One region of the Streptomyces sp. M41 genome, then DNA from elsewhere that is predicted to be linked to it. Evidence: riboswitches for the same ligand, from Rfam matches in the RefSeq annotation. Region 1 holds a riboswitch; each other region holds the start of a gene.
What was found. Region 1 has a riboswitch for cyclic di-AMP ahead of ACHBTE_RS05990 (NlpC/P60 family protein). Riboswitches for the same ligand answer to the same signal wherever they lie in the genome.
Positions count from the first base shown of each region.

Region 1 (3,510 bases):
TGCGCTCGATGACCGCGTTGGCGACGGTGAGGATCGTCTGCGTCGACCGGTAGTTCTGCTCGAGCAGGATCGTCGTCGCGTCCGGGTAGTCCTCCTCGAACTGGAGGATGTTGCGAATGGTCGCGCCGCGGAAGGCGTAGATCGACTGGTCGGCGTCGCCCACCACGCACAGCTCGGCGGGCGGGACGTCGTAATCGCTGGGCGGCACGTCGACGGGGTGCTCACGCGTGCCGACGAGCTCGCGCACCAGCGCGTACTGGGCGTGGTTGGTGTCCTGGTACTCGTCGACGAGGACATGCCGGAACCGGCGGCGGTAGTGCTCGGCCACGTCCGGGAAGGCGCGCAGCAGATTGACCGTCGTCATGATCAGGTCGTCGAAGTCCAGGGCGTTCGCCTCGCGCAGCCGTGACTGGTACAGGGCGTACGCCTGAGCGAGCGTCTTCTCGAAGCCGTCCGTCGCCTGGGCGGCGAAGTCCTCCTCGTCGATCAGCTCGTTCTTCAGGTTGCTGATCTTGGCGCTGAAGGACTTGGGCGGGAACCGCTTCGGGTCGAGGTCCAGATCACGGCAGACGAGCGCCATCAGCCGCTTGCTGTCGGCGGCGTCGTAGATCGAGAACGATGACGTGAACCCGAGCTTCTTGCTCTCCCTGCGCAGGATGCGTACGCACGCACTGTGGAAGGTCATCACCCACATCGCGTTCGCGCGCGGGCCGACCAGCTGCTCGACCCGCTCCTTCATCTCGCCCGCGGCCTTGTTCGTGAAGGTGATCGCCAGGATCTGCCCCGGATGCACCTTCCGCTCGGCCAGCAGATGCGCGATGCGATGCGTGAGCACACGCGTCTTGCCCGACCCCGCTCCGGCCACGATGAGCAGCGGGGTGCCGGAGTGGACGACGGCCGCACGCTGGTTCTCGTTGAGCCCCTCCAGCAGCGCGGCGGCGTCGAGCGCGGGACGCGGGGCGCCGTCGCGGTAGTAGTCGTCCCGGTCCGGCGGCACGTCGAACTTCCCGCCGAACAGATCGTCCGGAACCGACTCCGGAGCGTGATCGTCCTCGGGCGGTGGCGGGTGTTCTTCCTCGTGGGCCCGAGGGGCCTTGAGGTCCGCCAGGAAGCTGTCGTCAAAGAGGCTGCTCATCGCTCTCCGAGTCTAGGGCGCCCCACTGACAGCCCGCCGCCACCCCGAGAACATCGCCCCTCCGAGATCCGGATGATCTTCCCCAATCAGCCAAGAGCCCCACCCCCCACCCTCCAGCACCGCCCGATCACGATCCGTTACACCAGCCCACCCCATTCCGCCGATCACCTCACAGCAGGACAAAAGCTGGCAACTCCACCCCCAATAACCATGATCTGCGTCACCCTGACCGAAGGTCACGAAAATGTATCGGGCATATCGAACATCAACCTTCACAGGCGCCACACGAGTTGGCTACCGTGCCGGACAGGCCGTACGACCCCCACCGGCGAACGACGCCGGGCCGCACGGCCTCCGCCGAGTCCGGTCCGCCACAGCGACCGGAGCCGGGGACCCACCGAACTTGGGGTGAATCGGCCCGACTTCCCTTCCCCGGGAACGGCCGTAGGGCAACCCTTCCGAACCACCCGCCCGAACCCGACAGCTAACTCGGTAGGCGGAACGTGGAAGGAGTCGCCTCCCTTGGCGTCGCACCGCAAGTCGCGCCCCGCTGGTTCGCGCGTAGCAGGCATACGGACCCCCGCCCTCGCCACGGCGGCCCTCACCTCCGTAGCCCTGCTGTCCCAGTCGGCGAACGCGAGCCCGTCGACGGACGACAAGCCGAGCCTCGAAGAGGTCGAGAAGAAGGTCGACGACCTCTACCGCCAGGCGGAGTCGGCGACCGAGAAGTACAACGCGGCCAAGGACAGGACCGCCAAGCAGCGCAAGAACGTCGACACCCTCCTGGACGCCGTCGCCAAGCGCACCCAGAAGCTCAACGAGGCGCGCGAGGAACTGGGCCGCAACGCCGCCGCCCAGTACCGCACGGGAACCGTGGCCCCCGACACCGCGACCTTCCTCCTCGCGGACACACCGCAGGACTACTTCGACCAGTCCCAACTGATGGGTCGTATGACCGACCGTCAGGAGGAGTCGGTCGACGAATACTTCACCCAGCAGTCCGCGACGATGAAGAAGCGCCAGGAGGCCACCAAAAGCCTCGAAACGCTCACCGAGTCGCAGAACGACCTCCAGACGGCCAAGACGACGGTCCAGAAGAAACTGTCCGACGCCCGCGAACTCCTCTCCAAGCTGACGGCGCAGGAAAAGGCCCACCTCGCCGCGATCGAGAAGCGCAAGCAGCAGGAGGCGGCGCGCAAGGCCGAGGAACTGGCCCGGCAGCAGGCGGAGGCCGAACGTCAGCGCCAGGAGGCCGCCCAGCAGGAAAGCAGCGAGTCGTCGTCCGACTCCAGCGCCTCGGACTCCTCGTACGCCACCAAGGCCGAGAAGACACTCGCCTTCGCCCGCGCCCAGATAGGCAAGCCGTACGTCTGGGGCGCCACCGGCCCCGACTCCTACGACTGCTCCGGCCTCACCCAGGCCGCCTGGAAGGCCGCCGGCGTGGACATCCCCCGCGTCACCTACGACCAGGTCAACGCCGGCACCACCGTCTCCATCGCCAACGCCCAGCCCGGCGACCTGGTCTTCTTCTACGACGACGTCACCCACGTGGGCATCTACATCGGCAACGGCATGATGATCCACGCCCCCAAGCCGGGCACGTACGTCCGCGAGGAGTCGGTCTACTACGACGGCGAGTCGTCGATCCACAGCGTGGTCCGCCCGGCCTGAGGGCGCAGCGGCGTACGGCGGCAAGGAGACGTGCCGGGGGGTGTCCGCCCACAGTGCCGGCGTCAAGAAACAGAACCTCTGATCGCCGCTCGACCGCCGGTCCGAGGATGGACACCCCCGGCACGGCCCCGCCCCACAACTCACCCGCAGGCGCTACGCGCACCCCCACCGAAGAGCCACGGGCCGCCGCAGGCACAGCACCCACCACACCCGGCACCCGGCACCCGGCACCCGGCACCCGGCACCCGGCACAGATACCCACCAACACCACAACCGCAGCCGCACGGGCAACCGCAACCCAAACCCACGCCCCCCGCCCTCACCTCCACCCCCACCCCCACCCCCACCCCAGCCCAATTTCCCCACCCCCGAGCGCGCCCCACCCCCAACCCCCACCCCGCTCCCTAGCATCGCCCCATGCCCGCCACCACCACCCCGACCGCCCCCACATCCCCCTTCCACACCTGGTGGTCGCACCGTCCCCCCACAGCCGGCGCCGCGGTCATGGCCACCGGCATCGTCTCGGTGGCCCTGCACCTCACGGGCTACGAGACCCTGTCCCGCATCACCCTCGCCCTGGCAAGCGCAGCCTGGATCGCACTGGCCGGTGACTTCGCCGCCCGCCTCCTCTGGGACCGCCAGAGGTGGATGCAGGAGGCGGCCACCCCGGCCGCGCTCACCGCCATCGCCGCAACGGCCGTACT
Region 1 covers NZ_JBIMKE010000003.1:334,004-337,513, reverse strand. The annotation lists gene pcrA (DNA helicase PcrA) at 1-1,135, opposite strand, end outside; cyclic di-AMP (ydaO/yuaA leader) riboswitch at 1,481-1,650, shown strand; gene ACHBTE_RS05990 (NlpC/P60 family protein) at 1,658-2,806, shown strand; gene ACHBTE_RS05985 (tellurite resistance/C4-dicarboxylate transporter family protein) at 3,224-3,510, shown strand, end outside.

Region 2 (3,510 bases), on a different contig from region 1:
GCATGCTCACCGGGAACGGTCGTCACCGTCGCCCCCGTCAGGCTCCGGCACTCCTCGTCGCGGCCGGCGTGACCGGCTCCGCCATCGCCATTCCGCTCCTCGGCGCCACGGGCGCGAGCGCGGCCGACGGCACGGTCTGGGACAAGGTGGCCGAGTGCGAGAGCGGCGGCTCCTGGAGCGCGGACACCGGCAACGGCCACTACGGCGGACTCCAGCTGACCCAGGACGACTGGGACCGGTACGGCGGCCTCGACTATGCCGAGAGCCCCGACCTGGCGAGCCGTTCTCAGCAGATCGCCGTGGCGCAGAACATCCTCCAGGATCAGGGGACCAGCGCCTGGGGCACCTGCGCCGTGCTCAACGGGCTCACTCAGAAGTCCGGTGCGATCGACCTCGACACAGGTGTCGCGGAGGACTCCCCGTCCGAAGTGTCCGGCTCTTCCGGATTGCTCGATTCGCCCGGGCAGTCGAACTCGGATGACTCGACGGGGTCGTCGAATGATGGTGAATCATCCAGTTCGCCCGATTATTCGGATTCATCCAGCGACTCCTCGGTGTCCGATTCGCCGAGTGGCTCTTCGGGGGCTTCGTCCGAATCCGCTCAGGATTCCGACAGTTCCTCCTCCTCCTCTTCCTCTTCTTCTTCATCGCCTTCGTCCTCTTCGTCGTCTCCGTCGGGCAAGACGGACAGTTCCGTCAAGCCCGACAAGTCAGCCGACGCGAAGCCCACGAAGTCGCCTGACGACTCACCCGGCGAATCGACTGAAAGCGACAAACAGGACAAGTGGCAGCAGGAGCCGGGCTCCTGGAGTCTCGTCGACACCAGCTCGGTGGACGCCGGGTCCGTCGATGTCGGCGCGACAGGCTCCGGGCGTCACCGCGGCGCCAGCGCCGACGAGAGCGAGGGGGTCGAGGGTGCCGCCAAGTCCTCCGGCCGCCACGCCTCGTACAGCGTCCGTCCCGGCGACACTCTCGCGTCCATCGCCGACTCCCTTGACCTCGACGGCGGGTGGCGCGCGCTCTACGACGCGAACAAGGGCGCCATCGGTGCCGACGCCAATGACATCTTCCCCGGTCAGACCCTGGACGTCCCGGCCGAATAAGGGCTGAACAGGGCGAAAAACTGCGGGAGTTCGCGTCATATTTCGCACCTGAATGTCCGTTTTAAAAGCAGTGAGAGATAGATCTCAGAAGCCCTGATCGTCTTTGAAATTCCGCGAATCGCGTGACTACGGTCATGACCGCTCGCCACCAGTGCGAGCCCCGATGGCCGTCACGCCGAATCCTGCCGGCGGCCGTACGGGAACAGTCGTCGCGTCAAGCGCCGTAGGCAGGAGCGGGGGACCCAAGGTTTGCGCCGGGTCCGGCAGTTGAGGTCCTTCGGGGCCACACGGCCGGAACCGGCTCGGGGTGAAGTCGCGCACCAGCGTCAGCGGTGCGCGGCCGGGCAACTCAACCGGCCCGAACCCGACAGCTCACCTCGTAGGCGTCGGTGAGGGGATCCTTCCATGCTGTTTTCCAGCAAGGGCAAGCACCGTCGTCCGTCCAAGGCCGCTCGCGCCGTCGCCGTAGTCGGCGTCACCGGTGCCGCCGCCGTCGCCGCGCCGCTGATGGCCGCCGGCAGCGCCTCGGCCGCCACCGCTTCCGAGTGGGACGCCGTCGCCCAGTGCGAGTCCGGCGGCAACTGGTCGATCAACACCGGCAACGGCTACTACGGCGGTCTGCAGTTCTCCGCCTCCACCTGGGCCGCGTACGGCGGCACCCAGTACGCCGCCACCGCCGACCAGGCCAGCAAGACCCAGCAGATCGAGATCGCCGAGAAGGTCCTCGCCGGGCAGGGCAAGGGTGCCTGGCCGCACTGCGGCACCGGCCTGTCGAGCGCCGCCTACAACGGCTCCTCGTCGAGCGACTCCTCGCAGAGCACCGAGGCCCCGCGTGCCACCGAGGAGCAGCCGGCCTCCCGCTCCGCCGAGCGCCCGGCCGCGGAGAAGAAGAGCACCAAGACCGTCACCACCCCGACCGGCAAGAAGGTCAAGAAGGGTGATGGCGAGTACAAGGTCGCCAAGGGCGACACCCTCAGCTCGATCGCCGCGGACGAGGACGTCAAGGGCGGCTGGGAGAAGCTGTTCCAGCTGAACAAGGACATCGTCGAGGACGCGGACCTGATCTACCCGGGTCAGCAGCTGCACCTGAAGTAAGGCCGCACACCCGCCGCATACGCGTCCCCATGGACTCCCCGCTCCGGTGCGTCTTCCCCCGTACGCACCGGGGCGGGGTTCTTTTGTGGGGTGTTTTTGTTCCGTTCGGAAACAATTCGCTCTCGGTTCTGTCCACGGGGCGGTCGACCGCTGGCCGATCCCCCGGAGCCGGTTAGGCTCGTCCCGCAGCACGCACCGCGGTCTGCGTACAGGCTTCACATCCAAGAAGGAGATGCTCGTGCCGTCCATCGACGTCGTCGTAGCCCGGGAAATCCTGGACTCCCGAGGCAATCCCACGGTCGAGGTCGAGGTCGGCCTCGACGACGGCAGCACGGGTCGTGCCGCCGTCCCGTCCGGCGCCTCCACCGGCGCCTTCGAGGCCATCGAGCTCCGCGACGGTGACCCGAACCGCTACCTCGGCAAGGGCGTCGAGAAGGCCGTCCTCGCCGTCATCGAGCAGATCGGCCCGGAGCTGGTCGGCTACGACGCCACCGAGCAGCGCCTGATCGACCAGGCCATGTTCGACCTGGACGCCACCGACAACAAGGGCTCCCTCGGCGCCAACGCCATCCTCGGCGTCTCGCTCGCCGTCGCCCACGCCGCCTCCGAGGCCAGCGACCTCCCGCTCTTCCGCTACCTGGGCGGCCCGAACGCGCACCTGCTGCCGGTGCCGATGATGAACATCCTGAACGGCGGCTCGCACGCCGACACCAACGTGGACATCCAGGAGTTCATGATCGCCCCCATCGGCGCGGAGTCCTTCTCCGAGGCGCTGCGCTGGGGCGCCGAGGTCTACCACACCCTCAAGAAGGTGCTGAAGCGCAAGGGCCTGAACACCGGCCTCGGCGACGAGGGCGGCTTCGCCCCGAACCTGGACTCCAACCGCGCCGCCCTCGACCTCATCCTCGAGGCCGTCAAGGAGGCCGGCTACACCCCCGGCGAGCAGATCGCCCTGGCGCTCGACGTCGCCGCGTCCGAGTTCTACAAGGACGGCGTCTATGTCTTCGAGGGCAAGAAGCGCTCGGCCGCCGAGATGACGGACTACTACGCGCAGCTCGTCGACGCGTACCCGCTCGTCTCCATCGAGGACCCGCTGTTCGAGGACGACTGGGACGGCTGGAAGACCATCACCGAGCGCCTCGGCGACAAGGTCCAGCTCGTCGGCGACGACCTGTTCGTCACCAACCCCGAGCGTCTGGCCCGTGGCATCGACGAGGGCGCCGCCAACGCCCTGCTGGTGAAGGTCAACCAGATCGGCTCGCTCACCGAGACCCTGGACGCCGTCGAGCTCGCCCAGCGCAACGGCTTCAAG
Region 2 covers NZ_JBIMKE010000018.1:80,341-83,850, reverse strand. The annotation lists gene ACHBTE_RS22160 (transglycosylase family protein) at 3-1,103, shown strand; cyclic di-AMP (ydaO/yuaA leader) riboswitch at 1,313-1,504, shown strand; gene ACHBTE_RS22155 (transglycosylase family protein) at 1,509-2,198, shown strand; gene eno (phosphopyruvate hydratase) at 2,437-3,510, shown strand, end outside.
Region 2: another riboswitch for cyclic di-AMP. It lies ahead of ACHBTE_RS22155 (transglycosylase family protein); the one in region 1 lies ahead of ACHBTE_RS05990 (NlpC/P60 family protein).

Region 3 (3,510 bases), on a different contig from region 1:
TGTGACCTACGCGACCGTAGGGCGGGGTTGACGAACGGTGAGATAAGCCACTCCCCAAGGGTTCACCAAACTCGGAATAACCACCTGGCCCACCGCGTTGCGTGCGGCCTGCGGCAGGGGCGGGGCGGGCGGCTGCCCCACCCGCAAGGCGGTGACGGCAGACCGAAGGCCGGACCCGGGGATCGGGGTCCGGCCTTCGGTTGCGTGTCAGGCAGGTTGCGCTCGCGTGGAGCGACGGTCAGCCGAGGGAGACGCCCTTGGAGCGGAGGTAGGCGACCGGGTCCACGTCGGAGCCGTAGTCCGGCGTGGTGCGGATCTCGAAGTGCAGGTGCGGGCCGGTCACATTGCCGGTCGCGCCGGAGAGGCCGATCTCCTGGCCCGCGCTCACGCTCTGGCCGCTGGAGACGGACAGCGAGGACAGGTGGGCGTACTGGGCGTAGTGGCCGTCGGCGAGCTGGATGACGACCTGGTTGCCGTACGCGCCGCCCCAGCCGGCGGAGACGACGGTTCCCGCGCCGACCGCCTTCAGGGGCGTGCCGGTCGGGGCGGAGAAGTCGACGCCGGTGTGGTAGCCGCTCGACCACATGCTGCCCGCCACCTTGTAGGCGGTGCCGACGGAAGCGGTGGACAGCGGGGCGGAGAAGCCTGCGGCGCTCTGGGCGGCCGTGGCCGCCTTCTGCGGGGCGGAGGACTTCGTGCCGGAGGAGTCCTTCTTGGAGGACTGGGAGGACCGGGAGGACTCGGAGGAGCCCGACGACTTGGACGACTGGGATGATTCAGACGATTCAGACGCCGAAGCGGAGGACGGGGACGACGACTTGGGAGCGGCCGTCGCGGCCTTCTCGCCACCGACGGAGAGCTTCAGACCCGGGTGGATCAGCGACGGGTCGGCGCCGACGGCCTCACGGTTGTCGGCGTAGAGCTGCTTCCAGCCGCCGTCGACGCTCTGCTCGTCGGCGATCTTTGCGAGGTAGTCGCCCACCTTCACCGAATAGGTGCGCGCACCCGTCTTTTTGTCGGCAGCCTTCTTCGCCGCCTTCTTCTCGACGACCGGAGCCGACTGGACGGCCTTTTCCGAAACGGACTGAGAGGGAGCCGCGTTGGCTCCGGTGGCCCCGATGAGCGGGAGGGCGAGAGCGGCGCCACCGGTTCCGGCGACGGCGACGGAGCGGGGGAGGCGCAGGGACTTGGGGCGGCGGTGCTTACCCTTCGCGGGCATGGCGAATTCCTCTCCGGCGCCTACGAGGTGAGCTGTCGGGTGCGAGCTGGAGATGCCCGGCCGCGCCGAGGCGCGACTTGACCCCAAGCCGTTCCGGAGACCGGAACAGGCGTTGTACCTGTGGGTCCCCCGCTCCTGCCGTGCACGGGTGAGTTTGCGCGGAGTCCGGTCGGCGGCAGGATTAGGCGTCCGTCCGGATTGGGGGCGAACGTAAGCGAGGAAGACGCACGGGAACAAGTGAGGGGTTCCGTCCGAATGCGTTCCCGTTGATCCCTTGTGGGAATTACCGGTCACACTCCGTGAATTATGGGGACCTCTCCCGACTCAAAGTCCCATGAAAAGCGCCCGAATTACGTGGACATGACGAACGACGCACGGTCACGGATATGACGCTGCTCACGTGACGTTGCTCCAGCTTTCCTTAATACAGAGCGAGTTGGAATGAAGGCGCCAATTCGGACAGAACCCCTAGATGTGACGCTGGAGGATATCTAGCCACATCGAGGTCGTCGCGCAAATCGGAAGGAAGCTCACAATGCCGATGCAGAACAGACCAAATCGGAGCAGAGCCTCGATGGATTCGCCCGTTTCGAGGCAGGCCATTCGCAGCGCAAAGACTCCCTTCCACCATCAAACGCTCTCAGAACCGAAAAATATGGACAGATGTATCAAGGTCCCACGTCATCGAGGTGTCCACCCGCGGCGACGGCGCTTGTGGACAACTCATTGCCCCAGGAACCGATGTCGTATCGTCAGGAGCACCCCGTCGGCCACACGCCGAGCCGCGCCGCCGGGGCCGACCGGGAGGGAGCCCCCGTGACGCAGCAGATCCCGTCGACCGAGCCCGAGCTGGCCGGAGTGCGCAACTTCCGCGATGTGGGCGGGCTGCCGACCGTGGACGGACGACGGGTGCGGCACGGCGTGCTGTTCCGCAGCGGCCACCTGGCGCACGCGACCGAGGACGACGCCGCCTTCCTCGGCTCCCTGGGCCTGCACACCATCTTCGACTTCCGCAACGCCGCCGATCAGAAGCTAGAGGGTCCGGACGTCGCGCTGCCGGGGGTGCGCAATGTGAACCTGCCGTTGAGTGACCCCGCGGACGGCGCGGAGTTCTGGAAGATGGTCCGGGACGGCGACATCGAGCAGCTGCGGGAGATCCTGTCGGACGGCAAGGCCGCGGACCGGATGATCGCCTCGTACCGGCTGATCATCAAGGAGCGCACCGGCGAGCACTCACAGGTGCTGCACTCCCTCGCCGAGGACAGCGTCCCCGCCCTCATGCACTGCGCCGCGGGCAAGGACCGCGCCGGCCTGTCCATCGCCGTGACACTGCTCGCCGTCGGCGTCGAGCGCGAGGCGATCGTCGCCGACTATCTGGAGTCCAACGCCAAGCACCGTCGCTACAAGGTGAAGCGCAGCGGCAGCGGCCCGTCGGTCTACTCAGCGGAGGTCATGGAGCTGCTCAGCCCCCTCTTCGACGCGCGCGCCGAGTATCTGACCGCCGCCTTCGAGACGATCGAGCAGACATGGGGCGGTGTCGACAGCTACCTGGAGCAGGGTCTGCGGATCACCCCCCGGACCCGGGAGCGGCTGCGGGAGCGGCTCCTCGACTGACGCTCGTCCGCCCGGCGCCCCGTGCCTGCGTCGCGCCGGCGCCTACTTCGCGCCGGTGCCTACTTCGCGCCCGCCTCGAACAGGAAGTAGATGAAGGCGGCGAAGACGTGCCCCACCGCGATGTAGATGATGAGCCGCACCCACAGGGCACGCGGGAACTTCTCCTCCATGTCGCTCATCGCGTCTCTCCAGAGGTGGGGCCCAGGCACAGGGCGGCCGTGGGGCTCTGCAACAGGGTGTGGACGAAGAGCAGCTCGACACCGTCCTCGTCCTGGGCGGCGATGCGGTGCGGGGTGAGCGAGTCGAAATGCGCGCTGTCACCGGGTGCGAGCCGGTGTGCGGTGTCCCCTAGGTGCAGCCGCAGCCGTCCTCGCAGGACGTAGAGCCACTCCTCGCCGGGGTGCACCCGCACGATGTCGCCTTGCGAGCCGTGCGGCACATGCACGCGCAGAGCCTGCATCCCGCGCCCGGACGCGCCCGCCTGCCAGTACGTCCAGCCACCCGCGGCGGTCGGCTCCATGTAGGCCGCGCGCACCACGGCGTCCCGGTCGGCGACCGTCTCGCCGAGCAGTTCGGAGACCGTCGTACCGTAGATGCGCGCGAGCGCGAGCAGCATCGGCAGCGAGGGCTGACGCTGCCCCGTCTCCAGCCGGGAGAGGTGGGCGGGCGACAGCCCG
Region 3 covers NZ_JBIMKE010000001.1:501,150-504,659, reverse strand. The annotation lists gene ACHBTE_RS02295 (M23 family metallopeptidase) at 239-1,219, opposite strand; cyclic di-AMP (ydaO/yuaA leader) riboswitch at 1,224-1,380, opposite strand; gene ACHBTE_RS02290 (tyrosine-protein phosphatase) at 2,036-2,833, shown strand; gene ACHBTE_RS02285 (DUF6126 family protein) at 2,893-3,012, opposite strand; gene ACHBTE_RS02280 (helix-turn-helix domain-containing protein) at 3,009-3,510, opposite strand, start outside.
Region 3: another riboswitch for cyclic di-AMP. It lies ahead of ACHBTE_RS02295 (M23 family metallopeptidase); the one in region 1 lies ahead of ACHBTE_RS05990 (NlpC/P60 family protein).

Region 4 (3,510 bases), on a different contig from region 1:
GGCGCTGAGTCTTCCCGCCCTGAGTCTTCCCGCCCTGGGTGTTCCCGCCCTGCGTGTTCCGGCGCTGAGTGCCGACCGGCCCGGCACGCCGCCGATCTCGTCCGGTCGGCCCCCACCGCTCGCCCACGGCCCCCGCTTCGGCAACCCTGGTGAGGTGGAGGAACGCCGGATCTCGTACGCACGCCGGGTGGTCCGATCGCTCCCCGCCCTGCTGATCGCGGCCGGAGCCGTGTACGACCACCTCACCCCGACGCCCTACACCGGCGCCCCGTTCTTCACCGCCGCGCCCCTGGGTGCCGCCCCGCTCTACTCGCTGCGCGGCACGGTGCTCACGGGCCTCGTGGCCATCGCGGCCCTGGCCGTGCTGCGGGTCCCGCACGGCGGGCTGCCGCTGGCGGAAGTGATCACCGAACTGGCGACCGTGATCACCGTCTCCGTCCTCGCCGTCCTCATCAACCTGCTCGTGCGCCGCAGCGACGCCCGCCTCGCCTCCGCCCGCGCGATCGCCGAGGCAGCCCAGCGCGCCGTGCTGCCCGAACCACCCGAGCGGATCGGCGGGTATCAGATCGCGGCGCGGTACGAGGCGGCACAGGAGGGCGCCTCCATCGGCGGTGACCTGTACGCCGTGCAGGACAGCCCGCACGGCATCCGGCTCGTCGTGGGCGATGTGCGCGGCAAGGGCATGGGGGCCGTCGGCGTCGTCGCCGTCGTCATCGGGACCTTCCGGGAGGCGGCCGAGCAGGAGACCACGCTGGAGGCGGTCGCCCAGCGTCTGGAGCGGGCGCTGACGCGTGAACGCGCGCGACGGGAAGCGGTGGACGCCCGGGAGGGGTTCACCACCGCCGTCCTCGCCGAACTGCCGCACGGCGAGGCGCTCGTACGGATCGTCAACCGCGGGCATCCGTCGCCGCTGCTGCTGTACGCCGACGGCACCGTGCGCTCCCTGTTCGCCCCCGAGCCCGCGCTGCCCCTCGGCATGGCCGAGCTCGGCGCCTGGCCCGACCGGGCCCAGGAAGCCGAGTTCCCGAGCAGGGCCACGCTGCTGCTGTACACCGACGGCCTGTCCGAGGCGCGCGACGAGAATGGGCGGTTCTACGACCCCGAGGTGCGGCTCGCGGGGCGGGCCAACGCCCACCGCGAGCCGGCCGCCCTGCTCGGCGCCCTCGCGGCGGAGGTGCGCCGGCACTCCGGGGGCGGGATGGCGGACGACATGGCGCTGCTCGCCGTACGCCGCCCCTGACCACCGTCACCACCAGTGACCGGATGAGAGCCCTCCGCATAACAACTGACGCACTGTCAGCAGTCATGCGACTGCTGAGCCTTGGCCAACTCGCCCGATTTGGACTGCTCGTGACCTGTTAGTCCCCGCGAAAATCGTTAACGATCAACCGGAACAGCTTGGAATCCGCACCCCGCGTCTATTAACGTTCGATAACGCAGCGCGGTCGTCCCAGCCGTCACAAGAGGCGGCTCCGTGCGCACGCGCCGAATCCTGTACCCAGTACGGGAACCGGGGAACCACCACCCTGGGGTGAATCGCGCTGAAACCACCGTGGACCCACGGCCGGTATACGCGCGTAGGAGACCTTCCTGCTCCGAACCCGTCAGCTAACCCGGTAGGCGAGAAGGAAGGAAAGGAGTACGCCCACGTGGCGTCCAACAGGCCTGCTACGCAAGCCCCGTTCATACCGGGTCAGCGCAGCACCGACACCTTCGGCTACGACCGCGACCGCACCACCGACGGCCCGTTCGAGGAGTGGAATCCCACCGCGGACACCGTTCGTCCCGTGCGCGGCCGGCATCGCGTGGCCAAGCAGCGCGGTGGGGGACTCGCCCGCAGCTCCACGGTTCTCGGCGTCGGTGTCATAGCCGCCGTCGGCGCGGGCGGCATGGCCACCGCGCAGACCGGCAAGCCGCCGGTTGCCATCACCATGCCGGACCTGCCGCTCATCGACGACGACGAGGCCGCCCCGGCGGACACCGGTACGGCGCTGAGCACCATGGGCGCCACGACCGAGGAGGCCACCGAGGGCACCGGCGACGCCGGTGAGGCCCTGCGGGCCCGGATCATCGCCCAGGTCGAGCAGCAGCAGGACCAGATCGACAGCAAGGCCGCCGCCGAAGCGCTCGCCGCCGCCGAGAAGGAAGCCGCCGCTGCCGCCGCCAAGGCGGAGAAGGAAGCCAAGGCCAAGGCCGCCGCCGCGAAGGCCGAGGCCGAGGAGGAGGCCCGCAAGAAGGCCGAGGCCGAGCGCCTCGCCGAGCTGGCCAAGCAGTACGCACTGCCGACCTCCTCGTACACCCTCACCTCGACCTTCGGACAGGCCGGCGCTTACTGGTCCTCCGGCTACCACACGGGCCTGGACTTCGCCGCGCCCTCCGGCACCCTGATCAAGGCTGTGCACACCGGCACCATCACCTTCGCCGGCTGGGACGGCTCCTACGGCTACAAGACGGTCCTCACCCTCGAGGACGGCACCGAGATCTGGTACGCCCACCAGTCCTCGATCAGCGCCAGCGTCGGCCAGAAGGTCAACACCGGTGACGTCATCGGCCGCGTCGGCGCCACCGGCAACGTGACCGGCGCCCACCTCCACCTCGAGGTGCACCCCGACGGCAGCGGCAGCGGCATCGACCCCCTGGCGTGGCTGCGCGGCAAGGGCCTCACGCCCTGACCCACGGCGGCCCCTGCGGCCACCGCCCCACGGCTGTTTCCCGGCGGCCCTGACGACGACCCCCCGACGTCAGGGCCGCCGGCCCTTTCCGTGCGCGCATTCTTCACACACGCTCATCGACGCCACCGCGGAATAGGCCCCGCACTCAGGGAAGTTGACGACGAGCATGACTTCTCTGCGCAAGCTCGGCTCCTCCGACCTCGAGGTCTTCCCGCTCTGCCTCGGCGGCAACGTCTTCGGCTGGACGGCCGACCAAGCCGAGTCCTTCGCCGTCCTCGACGCCTACACGGCGGCGGGCGGCAACTTCATCGACACGGCCGACTCGTACTCGGCGTGGGTCGAGGGCAACGCGGGCGGCGAGTCCGAGACCGTCATCGGCAGCTGGCTGAAGGCGCGCGGCAACCGGGACGACGTCGTGATCGCCACGAAGGTCAGCCAGCACCCCGACTACCAGGGCCTGAACGCCGCCACCGTCAAAGCCGCCGCCGACGCCTCCCTGCGCCGCCTCGGCACCGATCACATCGACCTCTACTACACCCACTTCGACAAGCCCGACGTACCGGTCGAGGAGATCATCGGCGCGCTCGACGAGCTGGTGAAGGCGGGCAAGATCCGGCACATCGCCGCCTCCAACATCTCCGCCGGGCGGCTGAAGGCGTCCCTGGACTTCTCCGACGCGGAGGGCCTCGCCCGGTACGTCGCCCTCCAGCCCCACTACAACCTGGTCTCCCGCCACACCTACGAAGGCGAACTCCAGGACCTCGCCGAGCGTGCGGGCCTCGGGGTGGTGCCGTACTACTCCCTGGCGTCCGGCTTCCTCACGGGCAAGTACCGCGCC
Region 4 covers NZ_JBIMKE010000039.1:17,620-21,129, reverse strand. The annotation lists gene ACHBTE_RS32365 (PP2C family protein-serine/threonine phosphatase) at 155-1,240, shown strand; cyclic di-AMP (ydaO/yuaA leader) riboswitch at 1,474-1,638, shown strand; gene ACHBTE_RS32360 (M23 family metallopeptidase) at 1,650-2,672, shown strand; gene ACHBTE_RS32355 (aldo/keto reductase) at 2,839-3,510, shown strand, end outside.
Region 4: another riboswitch for cyclic di-AMP. It lies ahead of ACHBTE_RS32360 (M23 family metallopeptidase); the one in region 1 lies ahead of ACHBTE_RS05990 (NlpC/P60 family protein).